DNA from 4 places in the Xenorhabdus griffiniae genome. Region 2 is predicted to be linked to each of the others. Evidence: predicted binding sites of a transcription regulator. Region 2 holds the regulator's gene; each other region holds the start of a gene.
What was found. The regulator PurR, encoded in region 2, represses purine synthesis genes. The targets are predictions, from matches to a motif close to CANGCAAACGTTTGCNTG.
Positions count from the first base shown of each region.

Region 1 (2,213 bases), 270 kb from region 2:
GCCGTGATTTGAGGAACGCCAACACCAGTAACGATACGGGTTGTACAAATGGAACCAGGACCGATACCTACCTTAACAGCGTTCACACCCGCGTCTACCAGTGCCTTGGCGCCTTCACCTGTCGCTACGTTACCGCCGATGATGGGCAGATCAGGATACTTAGCGCGAGTTTCACGAATACGCTGCAATACACCTTCAGAATGGCCATGGGAAGAGTCAATAAGCAGAACATCTACTCCCGCAGCAACCAATGCGTCAATACGTTCTTCGTTGCCAGAACCCGCGCCTACCGCAGCGCCAACACGCAGACGACCTTGTTCGTCTTTACATGCGTTTGGCTTACGCTCTGCTTTCTGGAAATCTTTCACGGTAATCAAGCCAAGCAAGTGGAAGTTATCATCAACAACCAGCGCTTTTTCAACACGTTGTTCGTGCATTTTTTGCAAAACCACTTCACGGGCTTCACCTTCTTTTACCGTCACCAAACGTTCTTTAGGCGTCATCACCGCAGTTACAGGTTGTTCCAGATCAGTCACAAAACGCACATCACGACCAGTAATGATACCTACCAGTTCGTTTTTTTCTGTTACCACTGGGTAACCCGCAAAACCATTGCGTTTGGCCAGTTCATGAACTTCGCGCAGAGTCGTCTGTGGCGTGACAGTAACAGGATCAGTCACCACACCACTTTCATGTTTCTTCACGCGGCTGACTTCTTCAGCTTGGCGTTCAATTGACATATTTTTATGAATGAAGCCAATGCCCCCTTCTTGTGCCAGTGCGATTGCCAGTGAAGATTCCGTCACAGTATCCATGGCTGCGGAAAGCATAGGTATGTTCAGGCGAATAGTGGAAGTTAATTGAGTGGACAAATCTGCTGTGTTAGGCAAGACTGTTGAGTGGGCAGGAACCAACAATACATCGTCAAAAGTTAATGCTTCTTTTTTAATTCGTAACATGGGCAATATCTCACCAGGCTATGGAGCAATAAGAGGGATAAAATATTGCCGCGGCATTATACAGGCCGAAATCGGTTGCCTCCAGCATTTTTTGAAAAAAATTCTTGATTAGTAATATGATGGGATTAATATCAGTCGATTAAGTCATTGTTTTAAAATTTGATCTAGCTCACATGTCACTACCAATCAATACCGGAATTTTTTCCGTTAGCCGTTTAAACCAGACTGTTCGTCAGTTGCTTGAGCTGGAAATGGGCAGAATTTGGTTATCCGCCGAAATATCCAATTTTTCTCAGCCATCGTCAGGGCATTGGTACTTCACATTAAAAGATGAGCGAGCACAGGTTCGTGCGGCTATGTTTCGCAGCCACAATTTGAGGGCAACGTTTCGTCCACAAAATGGTCAGCAGGTATTGGTGCGGGCACAAATCACATTGTATGAGCCAAGGGGTGACTATCAACTGATTGTAGAAAGTATCCAGCCTGCCGGAGATGGTTTGCTGCAACAACAGTTTGAAATGTTAAAGCAAAAGCTTTCCACCGAAGGCTTGTTCGATCAAATTCATAAAAAATCATTGCCCTCTCCGGCCAAACGACTTGGTGTCATCACTTCCAGTAGTGGCGCAGCACTGCATGATATTCTGCATATCCTGAAACGCCGTGATCCTGCCTTGCCAATCGTCATTTATCCTACAGCTGTTCAGGGAGCCGAAGCGCCATTACAGATTATTCGGGCAATCGAACTGGCAAATGCACGACAAGAGTGTGATGTTTTGATTGTCGGGCGAGGGGGCGGATCTTTGGAAGATTTGTGGTGTTTCAATGATGAACACGTGGCACGGGCAATATTCCAAAGCCATATTCCCATTGTTAGTGCTGTCGGTCATGAAACCGATGTCACTATTGCGGATTTTGTCGCTGATTTACGCGCACCGACACCTTCTGCGGCAGCAGAGTTAGTTAGCCGCAATCAAATAGAGTTATTGCGACAAATACAATCCCTGCAACAACGTCTGGAAATGGCAATGGATTATTTCTTTGCTCAAAAACAACAGAGAGTTAATGTATTGCAGCATCGCCTCCAGCAGCAACGTCCTGATTTACAACTGGCGCGCCAGCAGAATCATTTAGCTGAGTTACGGCAAAAGTTGATTGATCGTTTTTTACGTTGCCTGAAACAGCGATCAGTTTCGTATGAGAAGCTGAATCAACGATTGTTACAAATCCATCCTGAGCGGGAAATTCAGCGCTACA
Region 1 covers NZ_CP147737.1:2,817,391-2,819,603, forward strand. The annotation lists gene guaB (IMP dehydrogenase) at 1-959, opposite strand, end outside; gene xseA (exodeoxyribonuclease VII large subunit) at 1,133-2,213, shown strand, end outside.
Region 1: the regulator PurR is predicted to act here: its motif matches at 1,024-1,041, upstream of guaB (IMP dehydrogenase).

Region 2 (2,213 bases):
TAGTATTGCGGTTGATCAGGTTGTAAAACCAGAGCGAACGCTTCGGCTAATTTTGGATTTTTATCGCCATTTCCCAGATATTGAGTTACTTATCTATCCTGAAGTTTTCAATGGCGTATGGGATGCTCTGGTGGATGGCCGAGTGGATGTCGCCATCGGAGCGACACGTGCTTCCCCTGTTGGTGAGCGATATAGCTTCAGGGATATGGGGTTCATGCCTTGGCTGTGTGTAGCCAGTCCAGAACACGAACTGGCAGTAATATCGGGAAAATTGAATGATGACCAAATGCGACCTTATCCCAGTTTATGTCTTGAAGACACAGCGCGCAGCTTACCTAAACGTGATACATGGGCTTTGGATAATCAGCGGCGATTGATTGTGCCTGATTGGGATGTTGGATTAAGTTGCTTGATGGATGGATTGTGTGTAGGCATGGTGCCTAAGCACCGTGCGCAACCGCTGATCCGTAAAGGCAAATTGATGACACTTGAACTTGAACAACCATTGCCTGACAGCCCATGCTGCTTGACATGGTCGCAAAAAAGCCATTCACCGGCATTAAGCTGGTTACTTGATTATCTGGGGGATAGCGAAACGCTTAATGCCGAATGGCTGCAAGAAAATTAACTGTCAGCGGCGATAATCGATAAAAGGTCCATCTGCAACAGAGCGCCGTTCAACAAGGCGTGGGTGGACTTCGATAGTTTGTACATCCTCACGTTTATTGACTATCCTGTCCAGTAACATTGAAAAGGCCATTTGCCCTAAACGCTCTTTGGGTTGGTGAATGGTTGTCAATGCTGGCGTAAAATAGCGGGCATTACGAATATTATCATAACCGATAATTGAAATATCTTGCGGAACACGCAAACCCAACTCATCAGCTGCACAGATCGCTCCCATAGCCATGACATCTCCACCACAGAAAACAGCAGTTGGACGATGTTTTTGATTCAGGATCTTATACATGGCTTGGTAACCGGACTCAGGTTCAAAATCACCTTGTACAATCCACTCATCCCGAATAGCGATATTGGCTTCTTTTAGTGCCTTAAGAAAACCTTGGTGGCGGCCTCCTCCCGTATTTCTTGCCAATGGTCCAGGAATGGATGCAATATCACGATGACCGCGTTCAATAAGATAACGGCCAGCCAGGTAACCACCATGAAAGGCATTATCAATAATTGCATCGGTAAAATCACCTCTGGATTCTCCCCAATCCATGACCACCATAGGAATATTACGATAGCCTTCCAACATACTCAAAAGTTGCTCAGGGTATTCTGAACACATTACCAGCAAACCATCTACTCGTTTTTGTGCGAGCATCGCGAGATATGCTTTCTGTTTATCAAGATTGTTATGAGAATTACATAAAATCAGGGTATAACCTTTGCTATAGCAGCTATTTTCAACTGATTCTATGATCTCAGCAAAGTATGGTGCTTCACTTGATGTTGCCAGCAACCCAATGGATTTGGTGTGGTTAACTTTTAAGCTACGGGCAACCGCACTGGGAGAATAGTTCAATTCTTTAATAGCGGCCCAAACTGCGGCCTTTGTATCTTCGGCGACGAAACGGGTTTTATTGATAACATGGGATACGGTTGTAGTCGAAACACCAGCGCGTTTGGCCACATCTTTAATCGTTGCCATGAAAAAAGGACTCCTGACCTTCTGGTCTAATTTATATACCCTTTATCTTTCTTTTCGGGTATAGCTATTTGTTAATCGTTTACCAATATATTTGTATACAGGGTGATGGTTGGCAATAATTTAGCGGTAAACCTTGAATTTTGTCTGATCTAGCTCAAAAGTGAAAGTAATAATCGATGCTATAAAGAGTATGGATTAAATCTTGCGGTATGATTTTTAGATAGTATGGCAAATAACCGCTTAAAATTTAGGATGTTGAGGTGTCTTAATTTTCACATTGAGGATGTTCTATGGATACAGATCTGAAATTGGGATTATTGGCCGCCAGTAGTGCATTAATCATGATTGTTTTTCTGGGGAGCCTCTGCCTGATCTGATCAAGATCTAAAAGAATTTGTAGCCCCACTTATCTTAAGGGCGGGTTTTCCAACATGTGCAATATCGCAAATAAAGGAAAAGCCCGCCCTTATTATTTCAAACTAGTATAAGAATTAATCTTATTAAGCTAAGTTTTCTTCAACAAAGTTCCAGTTGACCAGAGCCCAGAAGTGCTCCA
Region 2 covers NZ_CP147737.1:2,549,266-2,551,478, reverse strand. The annotation lists gene punR (DNA-binding transcriptional activator PunR) at 1-628, shown strand, start outside; gene purR (HTH-type transcriptional repressor PurR) at 632-1,657, opposite strand; gene sodB (superoxide dismutase [Fe]) at 2,158-2,213, opposite strand, start outside.

Region 3 (2,213 bases), 300 kb from region 2:
GCTCGCTGACATTGCCGGCTTGCTGTAACCAGGTAAAAATCGCCGGCCATTGCCAACTGTTAGCATTGATTCTGGCCTGCATGTTTTCTGGCAGAACACGCGGAATATTTTCCCAGAAGCCGCCGCCAGTCAGATGTGCAATCGCATGAACATCAACTTTCTCAATCAGCTCCAGAATGGATTTGACGTAAATTTGGGTTGGGGCAAGTAAGTGATCGGCGAGTGGTTTTCCCTCAAGTTCGGTAGTCTCAGGATCTGCCTGACTGACCTCAAGAATTTTACGGATCAAAGAATAACCATTGGAATGTGGTCCGCTGGATGCAAGTGCAATCAGGGCATCACCGGTCTGAACCTGACTGCCGTCAATAATTTCCGATTTTTCAACAACACCGACGCAAAAACCCGCGACATCATAATCTTCACCGTGATACATGCCGGGCATTTCTGCCGTTTCACCACCAACCAATGCACAGCCTGCTTGTTTGCAGCCTTCTGCTATACCGGTGATAACACTGGCGGCGGTGTCGACATCCAGTTTGCCGGTAGCATAGTAATCAAGGAAGAAAAGAGGTTCGGCGCCTTGTACAACCAGATCATTGACACACATAGCAACCAAATCAATGCCGATAGTGTCATGGCGCTTTAAGTCCATGGCCAGACGCAGTTTGGTTCCAACGCCATCTGTACCGGAAACCAGTACCGGTTCACGATATTTCTGTGGCAGGGCACATAAAGCACCGAAACCACCTAATCCTCCCATCACTTCGGGGCGACGGGTCTGTTTTACGACACCTTTGATACGATTGACTAAGGCATTACCGGCATCAATATCGACACCAGCATCTTTATAGCTAAGAGAGGTTTTGTTGGTCACTGCGTAGCTCCCAGGCGGTTGCATTTTTATAAATAAAACAGAACGGCGACAATTCTAACAGCCTAAGCAAACGTTTGCGATAGCTTTATATCGGTTTCCTGTGAGATCGGGATCGAAGAAAATCATGCGTTCGTGATAAAAATTAATAGATTGGTAGTGGTTTGATACGGAAAAGGAGTTATAATCCCGCGATTTTTTTATCGCAGGCTATTAGGAGAAACCCATGAAAATCGTTGAGGTTAAACACCCGCTAGTTAAACATAAACTTGGCCTGATGCGAGATCATGATATAAGCACCAAACGCTTCCGCGAACTGGCTTCAGAGGTGGGGAGTCTTCTGACATATGAAGCAACTGCTGATTTGGAAGTCGAGAAAGTCACCATTGACGGATGGTGTGGTCCGGTAGAGATAGATCAGATTAAAGGGAAAAAGATTACAGTAGTACCGATCCTGCGTGCGGGCTTAGGCATGATGGATGGTGTATTGGAAAATATTCCTAGTGCACGAATCAGTGTTGTTGGCGTCTATCGTGATGAAGAAACACTTGAGCCAGTGCCTTATTTTCAGAAATTAGTCTCCGATATTAATGAACGCATGGCATTGGTTGTCGATCCAATGTTGGCAACCGGCGGCTCTATGATCGCGACCATTGACTTATTGAAAAAAGCGGGATGCCCTGTCATTAAGGTATTAGTTTTGGTTGCTGCGCCAGAAGGGATTGCTGCACTGGAGAAAGCTCACCCTGATGTTGAACTGTACACCGCTTCGATTGATAACTATCTCAATGAGCATGGGTATATCGTCCCTGGTTTAGGGGATGCCGGTGATAAAATATTTGGCACTAAATAACATTGATAGCCGGCTGAAAAGCCGGTTTTTTTTGGTTTCTAGCAAGATGATATAAGAGGATATCAATAATGACTCGTCGAACTATTGGAGTAGAAGAAAGACCTCCTTTGGCACAAACTATTCCTTTAAGTTTGCAACATCTATTTGCCATGTTTGGTGCAACCGTTTTGGTTCCCATTTTATTTAAAGTTAATCCGGCGACAATTTTGTTGTTCAATGGCATTGGTACATTACTGTATTTATTCATTTGTAAAGGAAAGATCCCCGCTTATTTAGGCTCCAGCTTTGCTTTTATTTCGCCTGTATTGTTGTTACTGCCTTTGGGATATGAATTGGCATTAGGCGGATTTATTGTCTGTGGTTTGTTGTTTTGTTTGGTGGCCTTGCTTGTCAAAGTTGCAGGAAGGGGATGGATTAATGTGATGTTTCCTCCGGCAGCGATGGGCGCGATTGTTGCCGTGATCGGCCTGGAGCTGGCAGGTGTTGCTG
Region 3 covers NZ_CP147737.1:2,846,380-2,848,592, reverse strand. The annotation lists gene purM (phosphoribosylformylglycinamidine cyclo-ligase) at 1-874, opposite strand, end outside; gene upp (uracil phosphoribosyltransferase) at 1,098-1,724, shown strand; gene uraA (uracil permease) at 1,793-2,213, shown strand, end outside.
Region 3: the regulator PurR is predicted to act here: its motif matches at 938-955, upstream of purM (phosphoribosylformylglycinamidine cyclo-ligase).

Region 4 (2,213 bases), 820 kb from region 2:
ACCGCGTTGCAGGAATACTTCTACCATCACTTTCGCATTCTTGGCAACTTGGTGTTGGTAGGCTTTGAATTCAGGCTCCATCGCTTCTTTCAATGCAACTGCCTTACCAGCAATAACATGCATTAACGGCCCACCCTGGGAACCAGGGAAAACAGAGGAATTCAGTTTCTTGTAAAACTCTTCATCACCCCCCTTCGCCAAAATCAAGCCACCACGTGGGCCAGCCAATGTTTTGTGCGTTGTGGTTGTGACAACATGTGCATGAGGAACTGGGTTTGGATACACCCCTGCGGCAACCAGACCTGCTACGTGAGCCATGTCAACGAACAGATAAGCACCGATTTCATCCGCAATTTCACGCATCTTCGCCCAATCGACAACACCAGAATAGGCAGAAAAGCCGCCGATGATCATTTTAGGCTGATGTTTTTGCGCTTGATTACGAATATCGTCGTAATCGATTTTGCCATTTTCATCAATACCATAAGGCACGATATTATAAAGTTTGCCAGAGAAGTTAACTGGGGAGCCGTGAGTCAGATGGCCACCGTGCACCAGATTCATCCCTAAAACCGTATCGCCGGGTTTTAGCAGTGTCATATACACCGCAGCATTTGCCTGAGAACCAGAGTGTGGCTGGACATTAGCATAATCTGCGCCAAACAATGCTTTGGCGCGGTCAATCGCAAGCTGCTCAACCACATCAACATACTCACAGCCACCGTAGTAACGTTTACCCGGGTAACCTTCCGCATACTTGTTAGTCAGCTGAGAGCCTTGTGCCTGCATTACTCTTGGGCTGGTGTAGTTTTCAGAAGCAATCAATTCAATGTGTTCTTCTTGACGACAAACTTCCTGTTCCATCGCTTGCCACAGTTCGGGATCGTAATTCGCAATATTCATTTCACGCTTTAACATTGGGTTCTCCTGACTCAGCTACATCTCTAAAAAAATACCCCTGAGGGCCAGAATGGCACACAGTGTAAACTCTTTTTATCGAATGAGATAGTCTTGACAAAATAAATTACGCAAACGTTTGCACTTCATCCTGGTAACCCATTAGAAACTAAATAACCTACTGTTTCGCTAATGATTATGGATTTATTACTGAGATTTGTGATCCTGGTCGTGATCCACGTTAATTTAAATTCTATTTTTTTGACTTAAGGAAAGATAATTATCTTTTCTCAATCTGATACATTCCCAAACCCTATAAGTTGCATTTAAAATGCAATTTATAGATTTCAGCATTATGTGAGAAAAATTCAGGAGATCCCCATGCTAGATAGTCAGGTTATCGCAACCATAAAATCGACCATTCCATTAATTGTTTCCACAGGCCCTAAGCTAACTGCGCATTTTTACGAGCGCATGTTCAAGCATAACCCTGAATTAAAAGATATTTTTAATATGAGTCATCAGATCAACGGTGACCAGCGGGAAGCGCTTTTCAATGCTCTTTGTGCTTATGCTGGCAATATCGATAATCTGTCAGCACTCTTACCTGCCGTAGAAAAAATCGCCCATAAACATGCCAGCCTCAGTATTCAACCTGAGCATTATCAAATTGTAGGTAAGCACCTGCTGGCAACGATTGATGAAATGTTTCATCCTGGTGACGAAGTTCTCAACGCCTGGGGAGAAGCTTACAACGTATTAGCTAATGTCTTTATCAATCGAGAAGAGGAAATTTATCAAAGCGGTGAATCCCTGGAAGGAGGTTGGCGTGATCTACGTCAGTTTCGTGTTAGCCGGAAACAACCACAAAGTGATGTTATCACTAGCTTTGAGTTTTCGCCTGTTGATGGTGGCAAGGTTATGGATTATAAACCAGGGCAATACTTGGCAATCTATGTAGAAGATCCCACATTTGACAACCGTGAAATCCGCCAATATTCACTGACTGCCGCGCCAAACGGAACCAGTTACCAAATTGCCGTCAAGCGTGAACCTCAGGGCAAAATTTCAAACCATCTGCACGATAAGGTACAGGAAGGGGATATTGTGATGCTGGCTGCACCACACGGTGATTTCTTCCTTGATGTGCAACCTGATATGCCAGTTACACTGATTTCTGCCGGAGTTGGTTTGACACCGATGATGAGTATGCTGCAAGCCCTACATAACCAACATCATATTGGCGCAGTAAATTGGTTCCACGCCGCAGAGCATGGCGGCCATCATGCTTTCGCCAATAAGGTGAATGAAATTTC
Region 4 covers NZ_CP147737.1:3,365,641-3,367,853, reverse strand. The annotation lists gene glyA (serine hydroxymethyltransferase) at 1-918, opposite strand, end outside; gene hmpA (NO-inducible flavohemoprotein) at 1,279-2,213, shown strand, end outside.
Region 4: the regulator PurR is predicted to act here: its motif matches at 1,026-1,043, upstream of glyA (serine hydroxymethyltransferase).